2 regions of the Marinobacter apostichopi genome follow, and region 1 is predicted to be linked to the other one. Evidence: predicted binding sites of a transcription regulator. Region 1 holds the regulator's gene; the other holds the start of a gene.
The links. Region 1 encodes FliA, which starts transcription of late flagellar genes. Its sites were predicted from a motif close to CTAAAGTTTNNNNNNNNNNNGCCGNTAA; they were not measured.

Region 1 (9,957 bases):
AAATTGCTCAGGAAGCCGACTTCTACGGTTCCATGGACGGTGCTTCCAAATTCGTGAAAGGCGATGCGGTTGCCGGCCTGCTGATTCTGGCCATCAACATCATCGGTGGTGTTGCCATCGGTATGCTGCAACACGATCTGACCTTCGGGTTGGCAGTGGAGCGTTACGCCCTGCTGACCATCGGTGATGGCCTGGTCGCCCAGATCCCGTCGCTGCTGCTCTCTACCTCCGCTGCCATCATGGTGACCCGGGTAACCTCCAGCCAGGACATGGGTGGGCAAATCCTGAGTCAGATGTTCAGTGCGCCCAAGGCCCTGGCCATTGCCGCTACAATCCTGATTATCCTGGGCCTGATTCCAGGTATGCCCCACGTTGCCTTCCTGGGTCTCGGCAGTCTTGCCGCCGGCGCAGCCTGGTATATCTGGAAGCACGATCGCCAAACCGTCGAGGAAGACGGAGCCTTCCCGGTGCGTGGTGGTTCCGGTGGCATGCCTCGGCCAGCCGGCGGCGAACTGCCCTCGGGCGGGGATGGTGATCATGGCCGCGAGTTGCCAGCGCCAAGTGAGACCAAAGAGCTGGGCTGGGACGACGTGGCCACGGTCGACATTGTTGGTTTGGAAGTCGGCTACCGGCTGATCCCCCTGGTCGACAAATCCCAGGGTGGTCAGCTGCTGAGCCGGATCAAGGGCGTGCGCAAAAAGCTGTCCCAGGATCTGGGCTTCCTGATGCCGTCGGTTCACATTCGCGACAACCTGGACCTGATGCCCAACGTTTATCGAATCACCTTGATGGGCGTCACCATTGCCGAGGCCGAAATCCACCCGGAGCGGGAGTTGGCCATCGACCCGGGTCAGGTGTTCGGCAAGATCGAAGGCATTGAAGGTAAAGATCCCGCCTTTGGTCTGGATGCCAGCTGGATCGAGTCGGACAAGAAAGACCAGGCCCAGACTCTGGGTTATACCGTGGTGGATGCCAGCACTGTGGTGGCAACCCATCTCAATCAGGTGCTGCAGAAACACGCCCATGAACTGCTGGGTCACGAGGAAGTTCAGAAGTGGCTGGACCAGTTGGAGAAAGTGTCGCCCAAGCTGGCCGAGGAACTGGTGCCGACTACGATGTCCATCAGTCTGTTGCTGAAAGTGCTGCAAAACCTGCTGAAAGAAGAGGTGCCGATCCGGGACATGCGCTCCATTGCCGAGGCCATGGTCAACGTGCATCCGAAGAGCCAGGACCCGAAACTGCTGACCACAGCAGCCCGACAGTCCCTGCGTCGCATGATCGTTCAGAGCATCTGTGGCAACGAGGCAGAGATACCGGTTATTACCCTGGATCCAGATCTGGAACAGTTATTGCTGAAGTCTGTTCAACAGAGTCAACAATCCGGCGGTCAGGATGACATTGGGTTGGTTCTCGAGCCGAACATGGTGGAAAAACTGCAGCGCTCCCTCCAGGAAAGCGTGCAGCGCCAGGAAATGCTTGGGAAGCCCGCCATCCTGCTGGTCTCAGGGCCGCTTCGGCCGGTTCTGGCGCGGTTTGCGAGTTACGGAGTCGAGCGTTTGCACGTGCTTTCGTACCAGGAAATCCCGGATAACAAACAGATCACTATCGTGGCGTCCGTTGGCCAGTAAGCACACGGACCCCAATACGGACAACGCCCAGGCGGCGGTGCCGGTGGAGGATGAGGCAGCATGAAAGTAAAACGGTTTTTTGCGCAAAGCATGTCAGAGGCGCTGAAGCAGGTCAGTGAGCAGATGGGCCCGGATGCCGTGATTCTTTCCAATCGCCGTGTCGATGGCGGCGTCGAAATCGTGACGGCACTGGACTACGACGAGAATATGGCGCGCCAGCGTCTGGGCGAGCAGGCCGAAACCGCCACCAACGGATCGCGGTTGGCGGAAATGCAGGCCGACCAGCACCGTCGCCTGGAAGACGAGCTGGGGCGGTCTCGGGATCGCATTCGTGACGTCCGCGAGAAACGGGCGCAGGCGGGTGCCGGCTATGCTGGCGCATCGTTCGCCGAGCTGAGCGACGCGGCCATGGCCGATTCCGAGGAGCCGATTGCCCGGTCAAACGGCGGCACTTCCGGCTATTCAGATGAACTGGCCCAGATGCGAGCCGAAATCAGCTCCTTACGGGATTTGATGCATGGTCGGGCGGCTGAGCCTGCCAAACCTGCCAGCAATGCCGTTCAGCAGCGACTGGCGGAACGTTTGCAGGAGTTTGGGTTGAGCAGCGATCTGGCGGCGTCTCTGTCACGTCGGCATAAAGGCGGCCGGCTCGACGAGGGCTGGAAGCAGTCCCTGAAGATGCTCGTCACCGGCGTGCGCACGGCCCGTGAGGAATGGTTGGACGAGGGCGGCGCCTACGCTCTGGTAGGTCCCACCGGCTCCGGCAAGACCACAACCATTGGTAAGCTGGCGGCACGCTACGTGCTTCGTCACGGCGCCGATTCACTGGCGCTGGTGACCACTGATCGTTACCGGGTGGCGGCCCACGAGCAGCTGTTCGTGTTCGGGCGCATCCTCAATGTACCGGTGCGGGTCGTTGACGAAAGCCACTCGCTGGATTCCATTCTCGACGAATTGTCCGACCGCCACATGGTGCTGATCGATACCGCAGGACTGACCAGCTCAGATAAAGGCTACGAAGAGCAGCTGTCGGAGTTGGCGCAAAGCCATCACAACATTCGCACTCATCTGGTGGTATCCGCCACCAGTCAGCCACGCATCATGAAATCCGTTTGGCATTGCTATAAGATGGCAAATCTTGCGGGCTGCGTGATGACCAAGATTGACGAAGCCCTTACCCTGGGCGAGTCTCTGGGGTTTGTCATGGAAACCGGGTTGCCGGTGGCCTATTACACGGATGGTCAAAAAATCCCTGAGGACCTGCATCACGCAGAGGCCGTTCCGCTGGTTCGGTTGGGTGTGGAGCGGTTAAAAAGCATTCAGCAAGAGCAATCGGTGGCTGAAGGGGCTTGAGTATTGTGACACCTGTATCGGATGATGGAGTATCCGGCGTGCAAAACGGGCGCTGTTTAGTAAGACGAGCCTTCGACGAAACTGGCGAGAGACAAGATTCAACATGAGCAGAGCAAATCCGGTACAGGTGATTGCGGTATCTGGTGGAAAGGGTGGGGTCGGCAAGAGTAACGTGTCGGTCAACCTCGGTATCGCCCTCGCACAGAAAGGCCGTCGCGTGGTGATTCTGGATGCCGACCTGGGTTTGGCCAACATCGACGTGCTGCTCGGCATTACCTCCAATCGCAATATCTCGGATGTGCTCTCAGGCGAATGTGACCTGAAGGACGTACTGGTGAACGGCCCTGGTGGCATCAAAATCGTCCCGGCCTCATCCGGCACCCAGCGTATGACCCACCTGAGCCCCATGGAACACGCGGGCCTGATCAACGCTTTCAGTGAATTGAGTGATCAGATTGACGTGTTGATCGTTGATACCGCCGCCGGCATTTCCGAGTCAGTCGTCAGCTTCCTCCGCGCGTCCCAGGAGTTGCTGTTCGTGGTATGCGACGAACCTACCTCTATTACGGATGCTTACGCTCTCATCAAGCTGATGAACCGGGAGTACGGCACCAACCGTTTCCGCATTCTGGCGAACCAGGTGCGCAACGAACAGGAAGGACGTCACCTGTTCGATAAACTGACCCGGGTCACCGAACGTTTCCTTGATGTTGCCCTGCAGTACGTGGGCATGGTGCCCTACGACGAGGCCGTCAAGAAATCGGTGCAGCGCCAGCGCGCTGTGCTGGACGCCTACCCCCGCGCCAAGGCCTCACTGGCAATCAAGGCCCTGGCGGATAAAGTAGACAGCTGGCCGCTACCTTCCTCTCCTCGGGGACATCTCGAGTTTTTTGTGGAGCGGCTCGTCGAAGTCTGAATCTGATCCAGTCAAAACAACACCGGATGCATGACATTGACGAATAACCTGGGAATCTACCAGCAGGCCGGCGCCTCGGGTCAGGCCCGTCTCATTGAAGAGCAGGCCCCGCTGGTCAAGAAAATAGCGCTGCACCTGATGGCCCGACTGCCGGCCTCAGTGCAGTTGGAAGACCTTATGCAGGCCGGCATGATTGGCCTGCTTGAGGCTGCCCAACGCTATAGTTCCGCAAAAGGCGCTACCTTCGAAACCTATGCCGGAATCCGCATCCGTGGCGCCATGGTGGATGAAATCCGTAAGGGCGACTGGGTGCCCCGGTCCGTTCACCGTAACGCCCGCCGTATCTCTCAAGCGATCAAGGCCGTGGAAGACCGCAAAGGCCGGGAAGCTCAGGACCCTGAAGTCGCTGAAGAGCTGGGAATGGAGCTGTCGGAATATCATGCCTCGCTATCGGACGCTAACAGCGGACGACTTTTTAGCCTCGATGAGCTCAATGAATCCGGAGATCTGCCGATAGAAGAAGCAGAGACCAGTGATAATCCTCTGGATGGACTGGCTTCCGACGCTTTCCGGCGCAACCTGGCGCACGCCATTGAGGAGTTACCGGAGCGCGAAAAGCTGGTTCTGAGCCTGTATTACCAGGAAGAGCTGAACCTGAAAGAGATCGGCGCCGTCCTCGGGGTAAGCGAAAGCAGGGTCAGTCAGATTCACAGCCAGGCCGCACTGCGATTGCGCGGTCGGCTGTCCGACTGGCAGCGAGACGCCAACGAATGATGACAAATAACGTGTGTCCGGTTCATGGCGCTGTGTAGTTTTTGGTAACCAGCGCTTTACATGGTCATCAAAGATCAGACAATACGTGGTTAAAAAAGACGGCCCGTTAGGTTTAGAGCTCAACGGTCAAACGAATTCCGGGTGTGACTAACTGGAGGTCCCTTTGGACAAGAACATGAAAATCCTGATCGTGGATGATTTTTCCACGATGCGACGGATCATCAAGAACCTGCTGCGCGATCTTGGGTTCAGCAACACCGATGAAGCTGACGACGGCAATTCTGCGCTGCCAATGCTGAAAAGCGGCAAGTACGACTTTCTGGTGACGGACTGGAACATGCCGGGCATGTCGGGTTTTGACCTGCTGAAAGCCGTGCGCGCGGACGAAAGCCTGAAGACCCTGCCGGTGCTGATGGTGACCGCGGAAGCCAAGCGCGACCAGATTGTCGCAGCCGCCCAGGCTGGTGTGAATGGCTACGTGGTCAAGCCATTTACGGCCGCGGTGCTTAAAGAAAAGATTGAGAAAATCTTCGAACGTATTCAGTAACCAGAGGTCGGATGGCTCTTATGAGCGATAGCAATACGAACCATCGGAGCCTCGATCCGGAGGTGACTGAAAAGCTCCAGCGTCAGAGTGAGGAGTTGGCCAAGAGTGTGCAGGCCGGCGATTTTGCTCAAGCAATGACTGTGATTAACGAGCTCAGCGAGGTCAGGGACCAAAGCCTGTACCGTGAGGTTGGACGCCTCACCCGGAGTCTTCACGAGGCAATTCGTAATTTCCAGATAGATCCGCGCAGTTTGGAGCAGCAGGAAGCACTGTCGAAGATGACCGACGCCTCCGATCGCCTGGAATATGTCGTGCAGATGACCAGCCAGGCTGCCAATCGCACCATGGACCTGGTTGAAGAAACCATGCCAGTGGCAAACGCGGTCCGCAATGAAGCGACGGAACTCCGGGACGAGTGGCAGCGCCTGCGTCGGCGTGAGATGCAGCCAGCGGAATTCCGCGAGCTGTACGGTCGGATTGACCGCTTCTTCGTCAGCCTGACTGCCGACGCCGACAGCATGTATAACAGCCTGTCTGAAATCCTGCTGGCCCAGGATTTCCAGGATCTGACCGGTCAGGTGATTCAGAAGGTCACTGCGCTGGTGAAAGAAGTCGAAGAACAGATGCTAAGCCTCGTGGTGATGGCCAGCCATGTAGATCAGCTGACTGGCACCGTGCACAAGATTGATGAAACTGAGGTTTCGGCAGAGCAGGGTGTAGGGCCGCAGATCAAGGCCGAAGAACGTGAAGATGTAGTGTCGGGACAGGACGACGTTGATGATCTGCTGTCCAGTCTCGGTTTCTGAACTAATGAGGATTACCCATGGCGTTTGATGCCGATGATGAGATTCTCCAGGACTTCCTGGTGGAAGCCGGTGAGATTCTCGAAAAACTGTCAGAGCAGTTGGTAGATCTTGAGCGAAATCCTGATGACAGTGATCTGCTCAACGCCATATTCCGTGGCTTTCACACGGTAAAGGGTGGTGCCGGCTTCCTGCAGCTTGAGGCTCTGGTTAATTGCTGTCACTCGGCTGAAAACGTTTTCGACATCTTGCGTAACCATAAGCGCAAGGTGGACTCCGAACTCATGGATGTGGTGCTTGAAACCCTCGACCACGTCAACGCAATGTTCGACCAGGTCCGAAACGGCGAAACGCTGACGCCAGCCCCAGACCAGCTCATTGCGTCCCTCGACGCCTTTGCTGAACCCGCAGGCGAATCGCCTGCACAGGAAGAAGCTCCCGCTGTCACGCCGCAATCGGCGGAAGACGGTGGCGATATTACCGATGAAGAATTCGAGCAGTTGCTGGACGCGTTGCAGGATGGCAGTGCCGCTCAAGAATCTCCCGCGACTGTTGATGATCCGGTCAAGGCCGAGCCGGCTGCGGGCGGTGGATCCGGCGATGACGACATCACCGATGATGAATTCGAAGCCCTGCTGGATCAGCTCCACGGCAAAGGCCAGTTTGCCGGTGCCGTTGCCGCGGATGAGCCCGCGCCTGCAGCTGATACCAGTGCTGCGGCCAGCGCCAGCCAATCGAACGCCGCCGGTGACGATCTGATTACTGACGATGAGTTCGAAAAACTGCTGGACGATTTGCATGGCAAAGGCGGCGCGCCAACTGCAGCGGGCACCGGTGAAACCGGAACGCCGGCCGCGGAACCTGCCAAGGCAAAGCCGGTTGCTTCGAAGAGTGAACCAAAGAAAACAGGGCCCAAGAAAGCCGAGCCGAAGAAGGCTGAAGCCAAGGCAGCGGCCTCAGCAGCCCCTGCGCCAGCCCGAGATACGTCCCCGGTCGCAGAGACTACCGTGCGCGTGGACACCAAGCGCCTGGACGACATCATGAACATGGTGGGTGAGCTGGTGCTGGTACGTAATCGCTTGCAGCGCCTGGGTGCGTCCAGTGAAGACGAGCATATGCACAAAGCCGTCTCAAATCTCGATGTCGTCACCACCGATCTGCAGGCGGCGGTCATGCAAACCCGCATGCAGCCAATCAAGAAAGTGTTTGGCCGTTTCCCGCGTGTGGTTCGGGACCTGGCCCGTAGCCTGAAAAAAGAAGTGAACCTCGTCATGCACGGCGAAGACACGGATCTGGACAAGAACCTGGTAGAAGCCCTGTCCGATCCGCTGGTCCACTTGGTACGAAACTCGGTGGACCACGGTATCGAAGCGCCCGACATTCGTGAAAAGGCCGGTAAACCACGCCAGGGCACCGTCACTCTGTCCGCCGAGCAGGAGGGTGACCATATCCTGCTGTCCATCGAGGACGATGGTGCCGGTATGGATCCTGAAGTGCTGCGTCGAAAGGCGGTTGAGAAGGGTGTTTACGAACAGGATGCCGCCGATCGCCTGACCGAGAACGAGTGCTTCAATCTGATTTTCGCTGCCGGCTTTTCCACCAAAGAGCAGATTTCGGATGTCTCTGGTCGTGGTGTTGGCATGGACGTGGTCAAGACCAAAATCGGCCAGCTCAACGGCCAGATCAGTATTGTCTCGGAATTGGGCAAGGGCTCCCGGATCATCATCAAGGTGCCGCTGACCCTCGCGATCATGCCGACCCTGATGATCATGCTCGGCGACCAGTCGTTCGCGCTGCCGCTGGTCAACGTGGTGGAAATCTTCCATCTGGATCTTACCAAGACCAACATCGTCGACGGACGCGAATGCATCGTCGTGCGGGACAAGGTGTTCCCGCTGTTCCACATCAAACGCTGGTTGGTGGGCAAGGGCAAAGGGCAGGAAGAGCCGGCCAATGCCCATGTGGTCATCGTTGCCATGGGAACCAAGCAAGTGGGCTTTGTGGTGGATCAGCTGGTGGGCCAGGAGGAAGTGGTCATCAAGCCGCTGGGCAGGGCGCTTCAGGGCACCCCGGGTATGGCGGGCGCCACCATTACGGGCGATGGCCGTATTGCTCTGATTATTGACGTTCCCAGCCTGCTGCAACACTACAGTTGAGGTCAGTCCGGCTAGGACGTGGAAGCGGACTTCGTTAGGAGAAATGGATGACAGTTTCTGTCCTGGTCGTGGATGATTCAGGTTTCTTTCGCAAACGGCTGACGGAAATTCTGACAGGCTCCGGCCAGATCAAGGTAGTAGGCGCGGCCACCAATGGCCGCGAAGGTGTCGAACTGGCAGCAAAATTGCGGCCGGATGTCATCACCATGGATTACGAGATGCCGGTAATGGATGGCATTTCGGCAGTCCGGGAAATCATGAAAAAGCACCCGACACCGGTGCTGATGTTCTCGTCGCTCACCTACGAAGGCGCCCGGGTAACCCTGGACGCACTGGAAGCCGGGGCGGTGGATTTCCTACCGAAGAATTTCGAGGAAATTGCCCGCGACGGCAGTCAGCTCCAGCGTATCCTGATTGATCGTATTCTCGACGTTGCCCGCAGCCAGCCCGGTGCCCGGCCTCCGTCAGCGCCGGTTAGTAAGCCCGCCGCCGGAGTTGCTCGGGACAACACCGCAGCGCACACTCGCACACCGTCATCTTCAACACCCCGCTCAGCATCGGCTCAGCGTCCACCAGAGGCGGCGGTCGAGGCAGAGGTCAGCCGTCGCTCGTATCGGCGTGGCCCGGCCAAGCACTACACGGTGGTCGGCATCGGAACTTCCACCGGCGGACCGGTAGCGCTGCAGCGGGTGTTGACGACTCTGCCCGCATCCTTCCCGGCGCCTATTGTGCTGGTTCAGCACATGCCTGCCAGTTTTACCCCGGCCTTTGCCGAGCGTCTGAACAAGTTGTGCCAGATTGAGGTTCGCCAGGCCGAAGACGGCGACATGCTCAAGCCGGGCCTGGCGTTATTGGCACCCGGTGGCAAGCAGATGATGATTGAAAATCGCGGTGGCCGCGGTCGGGTCCGTATCCTGCCTGGCGATGAACGCCTGAACTACAAACCCTGTGTCGACGTCACCTTTGGCTCACTGGCGCGCAGTTTCCCTGGAAAGACTTTGGGCGTAATCCTCACAGGCATGGGTGCGGACGGTAAGGATGGCTGCCGGATGATGAAGCAGAGTGGCTCTGACGTCTGGTCCCAGGATGAAAAATCCTCGGTTATCTACGGAATGCCCATGGCGGTGGCGAAAGCCGGTCTCAGTGATGAAATTCTGTCGCTCGACGAGATCGGGCCGCGGCTGGTAGAAGGCGTTTCCTGATGGATATTTTGAGTCTCCTCGGCATAGTACTGGCGTTTGCCGCCATTCTGGGGGGGAATCTGCTTGAGGGTGGGGCGCTCAGTTCCCTGTTTAATGCGCCGGCGGCGCTGATCGTGATTGGCGGAACGTTTGCAGCAACCATTTTGCAAACTTCCTGGCCGATTTTGAAACGGGCTTTCCAGCAGGTGCGCTGGGTGCTGGTGCCGCCGTTCATCAGCTTGGAAGACGGCATCGGCAAAGTCATTGATTGGAGCGTAAAGGCCCGCAAACAGGGTCTGCTCGGGCTGGAAGGCCTGGCTGAGCGCGAGCCTGAACTGTTTGCCCGCAAGGGCTTGCAGTTGCTGGTGGACGGCGCTGAAACCGAGACTATTCGCGGCATCATGGAAGTGGATCTGGAATCCCGGGAACAGCGCGATCTGGAGTCCGCCCAGGTGTTCGAAGCCATGGGTGGGTATTCACCGACTATCGGAATCATCGGTGCGGTCATGGGCCTGATTCAGGTGATGACCAATCTGGAAGATCCACAATCCCTGGGTAGTGGTATCGCCACCGCCTTTGTTGCCACTATTTACGGGGTG
Region 2 (9,957 bases), 750 kb from region 1:
TAATCCGCACTGAAGAACAGGATTGGGTTCCCAGCCCGGCGGGCGGCGTGCTGAGAAAACCGCTGGCCCGTGAAGAGGCGGAACGTGGTCACGCCACCAGCGTGGTCCGTTATGAGGCGGGCGCCTCATTTAAACGGCACGAGCATCCGTTGGGTGAGGAAATCCTGGTTCTGGATGGTGTTTTTTCCGATGAAACCGGAGACTATCCCGCCGGAACTTATTTCCGAAACCCGCCCGGGACTGGCCACGCGCCCTTCAGCCGTGACGGCTGCACCCTGCTGGTCAAATTGCATCAATTTGAAGAGCGTGACCTTACGCCTGTGCGAATAGACACCCATTCTCAGCCCTGGCTACCGGGTATTGGCGGGCTTGAGGTAATGCCGCTGCACAATTTCGAGCACGAGCATGTCGCATTGGTGAAATGGCCGGCCGGCGAGCGCTTTCAACCGCACCGGCACTTCGGCGGAGAGGAGATCTTTGTGCTCTCAGGCGAGTTCTGTGATGAATACGGCCGCTACCCGGTCGGTACCTGGATTCGCAGCCCTCATCTCAGCCAACACCACCCCTTTGTTGAGCAGGAGACCGTAATCTGGGTGAAAACCGGCCACCTGCCACTCCAGGCCTGAGCTGCTAAGGTGTTTGGCAATTCCCCACAGACCTCTCCACAGGCCTCTCCACAATACTCTCCACGGCACTCTGGTCGACCACGATAAGCTCGGAGAGCTCGAAACCTTTCCTTTATGGAGCCTTAAGAGGCTTCAGAGCCGTGCCACTGGCCGCCGGAAAAATCGTGGTTACTGGAACGGCCAATGTCCATTGACCGCTCCCCCTCTGGCACCTCAAACACGTGATACGCTTCCGGGCCGAAGGTATCCAGTGCGGTGCCACGATACTCATAGGAGTCCGGGACCGGCTCGCCAGAGAAGGCGACGCGGAAATAGTGCTCGCGGGTCTGCGCGCCGACCCTTAATGGTTGCTCGACCCAGAGATAGACGGATTTATCCGGCACCATGTATTCACACCGGACGACGCGATAGCCGTCATGGAGCGAAAGACTGGTAGGCTCCTTACCGGGTTCCAGACGAAATTTGTGGATAGTCTTCATGGCGGTGACTCCTCTGAAAATGTGGTCTACACAATTCCATCCTGCCCCCAAAGACTGCTCGATAAAATAAGCTTTTATGAACCTTTTAGATCGTTTTTTTCGAGGAATCGAATGATCTATTCATAGGTCTATTTAGAGGCATTTTGAGAGGCCTGAAGGCTCGTACCGCCTTCGCAAATAGCACGAACGCCTTCATGTGCAGGGTCTTTGCTCCGAGTTATCGCAAACAGCTCATCTTTCACGTCATTGATTGAGGCTATCTCTTCCACCTCGTACTGTCGGCATACTTCCGCCCGGATGGCCGTCGGTGCCGCGAACACGCCAAGGCCTTGCCGGCCAAAGACTTTTATCAGTGCACTGTCATCAATGCGGGCCACCACGTTCATTCGCACCCCTTGCAGTGAAAACCAGTTCATCAGCTTCTCGAAATAAGGAGCATTGGTCGCATTCGCAAGCAGCGGCTCGCCGTTAAGTGAGCCCGGAAAGCCCCGCTTCAGTCGTTCGGCGATATCGGATCGGGCGAACAGGCTGATTGTCGAGCCTGCAAGCGGATGTGCAGTAAAGCGGCCGTGGTCAACCAGCCCTGGCATGCGATCAGTCAGCACCACATCAAGTTCCATGCGCTTGAGGCGCAGCATCAGATCCTCAGTGCCGCCGGTCTGGCAGTTGAGCTGAATAGGACGTGACAGCGCCATCGCGGGCTGCAGAAGCGCATAGGCAATCAACTTATGAATGGAGGCAGAGATCCCTGCAGACAACGTTAACGGACGATCGCCTGGCGCCAGCTGAAGGGTTTCAGTGAGTTCGCCGGTAAGTGCAAAGATCTCATCGGCATAACCCAGCACGGTCTTACCCAAATCGGTCAGAATCAGCTGCCGCTGTTCACGCCGGAACAGCAGACCATCCAGGGAAGATTCGAAGGTGGCGAGCTGTCCGCTCAGGGTTTGCGGGGCAAGCTCCAGCACCTCGCTGGCGCGGGCAATGGAGCCTTCCCTGCTGATCATCCAGAAGTAATAGAGGTGTCTGAGGTTGAGCTGATCCACTGGCAACTCCTCAGTTCACGATCAGGAGGGGCGAGGAATCTTAAGAATATCACCAAAGGTCACGTATTCGCTGCCGCCCAGGCGACCGATGGGGTCCACCGCCGCGGCATCGATCTTTAACCGGCCTTTATCATCGAAACGGGTCGCCTGGTCACTCACGTAGACTCCTTTCACCACGCCAAATACCAGAGTCTGGGGCGCTTCCCCGATTTCCTTGATGTCATAGAGCTCACAGGCGAAAGCAACGTGGCAATCCTTGAGCCGTGCCAGGCGGGAGCCTTCCATCGGCGTGAGCTCCAGCCCCAGATCCGCCAGCTCCGACTCACCGTGCGGCAAGGTGCGGGATGTGGCCGTCATGGCGCCAGCCAGTTCCCGGTGGGCGATATGGACGACAAAATCCTTACGAGCCTCGATATTCACCCGCGTGTCCTTGAAGGCATTGTCCGTGGGCTTTCGCCCCACCGAGAACATCAACACCGGAGGATTGCTGGTGATGGGTGTAAAGAATGAGAACGGCGCCAGGTTATAGTCGCCATCGGGATTTTCACTCAGCACCCAGGCAACCGGACGAGGTACCACGGTCTGGGTCAGAATGTGGTAAGCCTCGGTCGCATCCATGTTCTCGAAATCGATAAACATCAGGCTATTTTTTCCTGTAAATAATACCCGGGTGACACTGCACCATTTCATACAAGTCGGGCAGACCGTTCAGCGATTCAGAGGCACCTAGGATGAGGTAACCACCAGGATTCAGGGTGGCATGGATGCGGGTAAGGATGTCTTTCTTGAGCTCTGCCGAGAAATAGATGAGGACATTACGACACATCACGATGTCGAATTTCCCAAGCATGTAACGCTCCAGCAGGTTCAGCTCCTTGAACTCAACCATACTCTTGAGCTGCGGGCGAATTTGCCAGCCACCGTTGAGCGAGGGCGTGAAGAACTGTTTTTGCCGTTCCGGAGAGAGTCCACGCCCGATGGCGATCATTTCGTATTCGCCCCGGCGCGCCACTTCGAGAACACTTTTGGAGATGTCGGTGGCGGTAATTTTTACATCACGCAGGCGCCCCGGCCGTTGACGCCGGAACTCTTCCAAAATCATGCCCACCGAATAGGGCTCCTGCCCCGTGGAGCAGGCCGCGGACCAAAGCCGAAGAGGCTGAGCCGTTTTACGCTCGGCAAACTCTGGCAGCAGCTTTTCCTGCAGGATTCGGAACGGATGATTGTCTCGAAACCAGAGCGTTTCGTTAGTGGTCATCGCATCGATGACCACTTCACGGAGGCTCGCCCTACCCGTCCGTTTCAGTCGGTCGAGCAGTTCACCCAGGGAGTTGAGTTCGTTTTCTTCCAGGATTCGACGAAGGCGGCTCTTAACCAGATATTGTTTATTTTCGCCCAGCAAAATGCCGCACGCATCCTGCAGGAACGTTTTGAAGGCTTCATATTCCTGTGGCGTTATTTCCGCTTTCATTGGATCTCTGTTGTTTGTGCATCAGTGAGCAATGGCATCACCCTTGGTCGATGATCTCCATCACTCGCTCGGCCAGTTCGTCAGGACTGAACTTGGCCATGAAGTCGTCTGCCCCAACTTTTTGCACCATGGCCCGGTTAAAGACTCCGCTCAATGAAGTATGTAGCATAATAAACATCTCGCTGATAGCCGGGTCACTTTTACACTTGGTCACCAGTGTGTAGCCATCCATTTCCGGCATCTCGACGTCAGAGATAATGAGGGCCAGGTGATCACGGGCCTTGGAACCATCACTGGTGATCTCTTTCAGGTACTCATAGGCTTGTTTGCCGTCGTTTTTGGTGACCACGTCCATACCAATCGCCGTCAGGCAGCGCTCGATCTGGCGGCGAGCCACCGAGGAGTCATCAACCACCAGGACCGGCAGATTGGCAGGCTCCCGCCCAGCGCTCTTGCTCAAGACCGCTTCGGTAACATCTTCCTTGAGCGGAGAAACTTCTGAAAGAATCTTCTCTACGTCAATGATTTCAACCAGCTTATCATCAATCTTGGTAACGGCGGTGAGGTAAACATCCTTGCCCGCACCTTTCGGTGGCGGAAGGATATCTTCCCAGTTCATATTCATGATCCGATCCACGCCGGTAACCAGGAAGCCCTGGGTTTTCCGGTTGTACTCGGTGATAATCACAAAACTGTTCGCCAGTTCTTCCTGGGGAATCCCCGGCAAGCCAATGGACATGCTGAGGTCAATAATGGGAATGGTCTCACCGCGAGTGTGGGCGACTCCTCGAACCACAGAACGGCTGTTCGGGATGGAGGACAGCTTCGGACATTGAAGAACCTCTTTTACCTTGAACACGTTGATACCGTACATCTGCCGTCCGCGCAGGCGGAACATCAGCAGCTCAAGGCGGTTTTTCCCTACCAGCTGGGTCCGCTGGTTTACGCTATCCAATACCCCTGCCATCTATGCTCTCCTACCTCACCGGGTCATCACCGGCATGTATTTTGCTGTTATTCAGATCATGAACGAGCTGACGAAAAATCGTCACCAACATAACTATCTGCTCGCTTAACGGCCGACGGGGCCAAATCCTTAGGATTTTTCCAGAGTAATGGCCGGACATTGACAGCATAGGACAAAGTGACACGTATGCGCATCACCATTTTTAGCATCGCTCTAGTAATGTCCGGCGTCACGGGCGGCGTATCGGCCCAGACGACGGCCATGGAGATTGAGGAGGCTGCAACGCGCTATCTAACCGCCTTTTCGGAGGCGCAGTCTGAGCAAGGCTATGACGTCACCTTTGAGCCGGGCAGTGTTGACAGCAGGCTTTCCCTGGCTAGTTGTGAGCAGCCATTGGCCGTTGAGTTCACCGGTGATCCCTGGCGCAGCACCCATCCGTCCCTGCAGGTCGCGTGTGACGGTAAACGCCCCTGGCGTATGTTTGTGACCGCGTCGGTTTCCATCAATGGCCCCGCCCTGGTGGCAGCACGACCGCTGGCCCGTGGGGAGCGCATTACCGCCGATATGGTCACCACCGAATCGGTCGTGGTAAATGCCAGTCGCCGAGGCGTGCTGGGCAACGCCGATGATGTACAGGGCATGGAAATTCGTCGGCCAATCAATGCAGGGTCCGTGATTACCCCCGACCTCCTCTCCGCTCCCGACGCAGTGGAACGGGGCGATCATGTTATTATCTTCGCCAAGAGTGGAGCTTTCTCGGTAACATCCCGAGGCAAAGCCCTGGCAAATGCCTCGGTCGGCGAACAGGTATTGGTTGAGAACCTCCGATCTGCCCGGACGGTTCGGGCCAATGTCATCGCACCGGGGCGTGTTGAGATTCCGATGTAACCGAAGTTGGCAGCCTTGACTGGCAACCGGAACTGGCAAGTTTCTGCCGCTCGGCAATAGACTGCCGCCGCCCTCGCCACATCGCATACATAGAGGCGCAGCAGATGGAGAATTGGTAATAAAAATCCGGAATTTTTCACTAAAGGTATGGACGGCCCGGCCGTTACATAGATACACACCCGAGTAAGTCGCGCATCCGCGCGGCACTATACAGGCAAGCAGGTATACATATGTCAGTTGACTTAAATGGAATTGGCCCCGGCCAGGTCAACACCCAGAGAACCACGGCCGATAAGTCCTCCAGCAGCCAGGGCACCCAGCCGGCAAGCAGCGAACAGGCTAAAACCCAGGCCCAGTCCGCTCGCGGCGAAAGCGTTAGCCTCAGCAATCAGGCAAAAAACCTGAAGCAGCTGGAACAGAAGCTGGGTGATTATCCCGAGATGGATGACGACCGAATTGCAGAAATCCGGTCAGCACTCGAGAGCGGAACCTACAAAATTGATGCAGAGAAACTGGCCCAGAAAATGCTTGAGATGGATGAAAGCATTTTTGGGTGAGTAAATCATGGCTGCTATCGATGAATTGAAAGAGCTTCTGCTGCAAGACGTGAAACAGCTTGCGGTTTTGACGGACATCCTTGATAAGGAAAAAGCCTGCCTGTCCGCCTCCGATGTCCGTGCGCTGCAGGCGCTGACCGCAGAAAAAAATCAGCTTCTCGCACAGATAAGGGAGCGGGCAAAACAGAAGATCCACGCTCTCGTCGCCATGGGCTACAAGCCGGAGAGCGGTGCACCTTCCCGATTTATTCAAAGTGCCGGCCTGACCGAACTTATTGATCTCTGGAAACGTGCCGATGAGCAAATGCGCCAGTGTCAGGCCCTGAATCAGCACAACGGGCGGGTTATGGGCCACCTGCAAAAACGCCTCTCACGACTGACCGATATTTTCCGCGGTGCTACCGGCCAGCAAAAGCTTTATGGCCAGCAAGGCCAGCAGACCTCAGTATCAAGCAGAACCATTCTGGCCAGCGCCTGAGTGCCCCAGTCCTAAGATAACGCCCGGCAAGCCGGGCGTTATTTTTTTCCAGGATCGTTAGCGGGTATAGATAGTCATCTGTGACGAGGGGCTGAAGCGGATATCATGGATGCTGACGTTTCCAAACGAAGGCCCCCGACTGCCGCTCACCCGGATGTTGTTCATCCTGATTTCCTCAATGCGCTCCGGAAACGCCAGAGTCAGGCCACCATCCTCTTGCAACGTATATCGGGGTTCTCCCTCCCGATAGTGAACCCCTTTGATACTGAGGTCCGAATCCAGGAAGTTCAGGACAGGTACGAACACGTTGGTCGTAAGCTTCAGCCCTTCCATGACATCTGCTTCCGATCCGTCACCCTGTTCCGTTGCGTTACCCACCATGTTGCCCACCCGTGCCATACGTTCCAGCAGCGAGGAATCGCCCTGCCCCGACACGGCGGCTAACTCGTCGTCCTCCAGGGGCGTGAAGCCCGCCTCCTCGTACATCTCGCCAGACTCAGACGAAGTGGAGTTCGTGTTGTTGACATGGTTAGTGGCCGCGAAACCGACCAGTGGTTGGAAAGGCAGAGCTACAACGGCGACGAGCGCGGCGGCGTTACGGTAGCGGGACTGATGCTTCAGTACCCGATGCAACTCTTTTTCACTGATCCAGCCAGACTGAATGAACACCTCACCCAGTCGCTCTCCTGATTTCCGTTGCAAGCGCAGACCTTCTTCAAGCTGCGCTTCAGACAGGTAGCCTCGACCGACGAGCAATCGTCCTAATCGCGACTTTTCTTCAAATCCCTGACGGATTCTCACTGAATTCTCCTTATTATTCGTGAAAACCGTACAACCCGGCCCGGCATGGAGGAATAAGAACTGCAGCAACCACTGAGCGTAGCTTAATCTCGCGATTCCGTATCTCATGAGTCGCCGAAACAGCCCAAGCTTCTGCTAAAATCCTGCGGTAACTGAAGATTCAATGAATTATTGCAGGAAATCGCTCTGCAACTCACCAGGAGATAAGTAATCAAATGCTAAATTCCGTAAAACTGGTTCGTAGTGTGATCCCTGCCCTGATTCTAGCTATGTCGGCCATACTGCCGCTTAGCGGAGCCCACGCCGAAACGGCTTCAGAGACAGCTTCAGCACCCCTGCCGAGCGTAAAAGTTGTCACCAGCAAAGGCCCATTTGTCCTCCAGTTGCGCCCGGATGTCGCTCCAAAGACTGTTGAAAATTTTCTTGAGTACGCCCGCAGCGGGTTCTACGACAACACCGTGTTCCACCGCGTAATACCCGGTTTCATGATTCAGGGTGGTGGCTTTAACAAGGACCTGACCCGGAAGCCCACCCAGGATCCGATCGTGAATGAAGCCAAGCCGACCCTGAAGAACCTTCGTGGCAGCATTGCCATGGCGCGCACCAGCGCTCCGGACAGCGCCACCTCTCAGTTCTTTATCAATGTGGTGAACAACGGTTTTCTGGATGCCGGCGTCAGGGGCGCGGGCTATGCCGTTTTCGGTAAAGTGACTGAAGGGATGGGCGTGGTTGACGCGATTGCGGGCGTGGATACAAAAAATGCCCGAGGAATGGCTAACGTACCGGTAGAGCCAGTGATCATTGAATCCGTCTCGGTGCTCGAGCCCGCTAACTGATCCCATGCCCGACGAGCTGCTCTCACCCAGTATCGAAACCGCTGAACTGACCTGGCAGGACGGTGTCCCGGAATCAACCCAGTTCGGGGACGTCTATTTCAATCGTGAAGACGGGCTGGCCGAGAGCCGGTACGTGTTTCTTCGCCCCAACCGGCTTTCTGAACGGTTTACGTCGGTTCCAGCGGGTGGCAGCTTTGTGGTGGCCGAGTCCGGGTTCGGAACGGGGCTTAATTTTCTCGCCACCTGGCAGGCTTGGCGGGAGCATGCGACCAACCAGTCCGCCACCCTGCATTTTGTATCGGTAGAGCGCTTTCCCCTGAAACGGGACGACCTGGTTCGGGCCCTTGCCTCATGGCCGGAGCTGGCCCCACTTGCCGCCGAGCTAGCTGACAAGTATCCACCGATGACCCGCGGCGCGCATCGCATTCTGCTCGATGGCGGCCGGGTTCGGCTAACGCTTTACCTGGGAGATGTCCGTGAAGCCTGGCAGGCGCTCCAGTTCAAGGCCGACGCCTGGTTCCTTGATGGTTTTTCTCCGGCCTGTAATCCGGAGATGTGGCAGGATCAGGCTCTTGCGTTGATCAGCGCGCACAGCAAGCCGGGCGCGACACTGGCCACCTTTACCTCGGTGAGCCGAGTTCGGCAGGCACTCGAAAGCGCTGGCTTCACCATGAACATCGCGCCGGGATTCGGACGCAAAAGAGACATGCTGGCGGGTACGCTACCGGCTGAAGTTGTGTCAGACCAAGATCCGCGCGCGAATTCAGTTGCAATCATCGGCGCGGGCATTGCCGGCTGCCTGCTCGCCCGCAATCTCTCCGAGCGCGGCTTTCCGGTGACGCTGATTGATTCTGCGACCGGCCCTGGCGCGGGCGCCTCCGGGAACCTTCAGGGCGCGACCTATGTGAAACTGGGGGTCGAATTCAACGATCAAACAGAGCTGGCACTGACCGCGCTGTGCTTTACTCAGCGCTTCTACAACCGCTTCCGTGATCAACATTGGCATCCTACCGGTCTACTCCAGCTGGCCTGGAGAGAGCAGGAACAGGACCGTCAGCGGCGCTTCCTGAATAGAAACGCTTACCCGGCGGACGTCTTCTATCCGGTAGACCAACACCAGGCTGAGCAGCTGACCGGCGTTCCCACCCAAACCGGCGGACTCTGGTTTCCTCGCAGTGGCTGGCTAGAGCCGGCAAAGCTGTGTAAGGAACTCGCGGCGCACCCCCTGATCCGCCAGCAGTTCCAGACCGACGTGCTGCAGCTGCAACGACTAACCCACGCCTGGACCATAAAGCCCGCGACCGGGCCAGAGATAGTGGCCGATCGCGTGGTAATTTGCGCCGGCCATCTTACCCCGTCGCTGCTGCCGGTTTCGGGCCGGTTCCGTCTCAAGAAGATTCGTGGTCAGGTCACTCACCTGGAATCACATTCCCTGACAAGCCCTCGATCCGTGATCTGTGGCCCTCGCTACCTGAATCCCGCCCATGGCGGTGTGGCTGTCGTTGGCGCCACTTTTGACCTGCGCGATGACAATCCCGACCCCACCGTGGTCAGCCATGAACAGAACCTGAACGAACTGACTGACTTATTGCCGGGCATTCTAGATAACACAGAGGGGCTCGAAGAATCCGTTGAAGGGCGAGTCAGCTTCCGCTGCGCTACTCACGACTACCAGCCTGTGGCCGATGAACTGTGCGACTCCGAGGGCCAGTTGAGCCCGAACCTGTTCATGTTCACTGGGCTAGGCAGCAAGGGACTCACCTATGCCCCGTTGCTTGCGGAGTATCTGGCGGACAGGCTCTCAAACCAAC

Region 2: the regulator FliA is predicted to act here: its motif matches at 5,614-5,641, upstream of flgM (flagellar biosynthesis anti-sigma factor FlgM).

The regions. Positions count from the first base shown of each region.
Region 1 is NZ_AP028070.1:2,466,176-2,476,132, reverse strand. It holds gene flhA (flagellar biosynthesis protein FlhA) at 1-1,628, shown strand, start outside; gene flhF (flagellar biosynthesis GTPase FlhF) at 1,689-2,981, shown strand; gene QUE89_RS11340 (MinD/ParA family protein) at 3,085-3,897, shown strand; gene QUE89_RS11335 (RNA polymerase sigma factor FliA) at 3,928-4,671, shown strand; gene cheY (chemotaxis response regulator CheY) at 4,835-5,218, shown strand; gene QUE89_RS11325 (protein phosphatase CheZ) at 5,239-6,024, shown strand; gene QUE89_RS11320 (chemotaxis protein CheA) at 6,042-8,177, shown strand; gene QUE89_RS11315 (protein-glutamate methylesterase/protein-glutamine glutaminase) at 8,225-9,379, shown strand; gene QUE89_RS11310 (flagellar motor protein) at 9,379-9,957, shown strand, end outside.
Region 2 is NZ_AP028070.1:1,712,690-1,722,646, reverse strand. It holds gene QUE89_RS07960 (cupin domain-containing protein) at 1-626, shown strand, start outside; gene QUE89_RS07955 (DUF7352 domain-containing protein) at 749-1,105, opposite strand; gene QUE89_RS07950 (LysR family transcriptional regulator) at 1,234-2,148, opposite strand; gene QUE89_RS07945 (flavin reductase family protein) at 2,170-2,787, opposite strand; gene QUE89_RS07940 (CheR family methyltransferase) at 2,792-3,619, opposite strand; gene QUE89_RS07935 (chemotaxis protein CheV) at 3,657-4,586, opposite strand; gene flgA (flagellar basal body P-ring formation chaperone FlgA) at 4,773-5,474, shown strand; gene flgM (flagellar biosynthesis anti-sigma factor FlgM) at 5,705-6,031, shown strand; gene QUE89_RS07920 (flagella synthesis protein FlgN) at 6,039-6,509, shown strand; gene QUE89_RS07915 (cyclic di-GMP-binding domain-containing protein, MshE-related) at 6,567-7,310, opposite strand; gene QUE89_RS07910 (peptidylprolyl isomerase) at 7,526-8,146, shown strand; gene mnmC (bifunctional tRNA (5-methylaminomethyl-2-thiouridine)(34)-methyltransferase MnmC2/FAD-dependent 5-carboxymethylaminomethyl-2-thiouridine(34) oxidoreductase MnmC1) at 8,151-9,957, shown strand, end outside.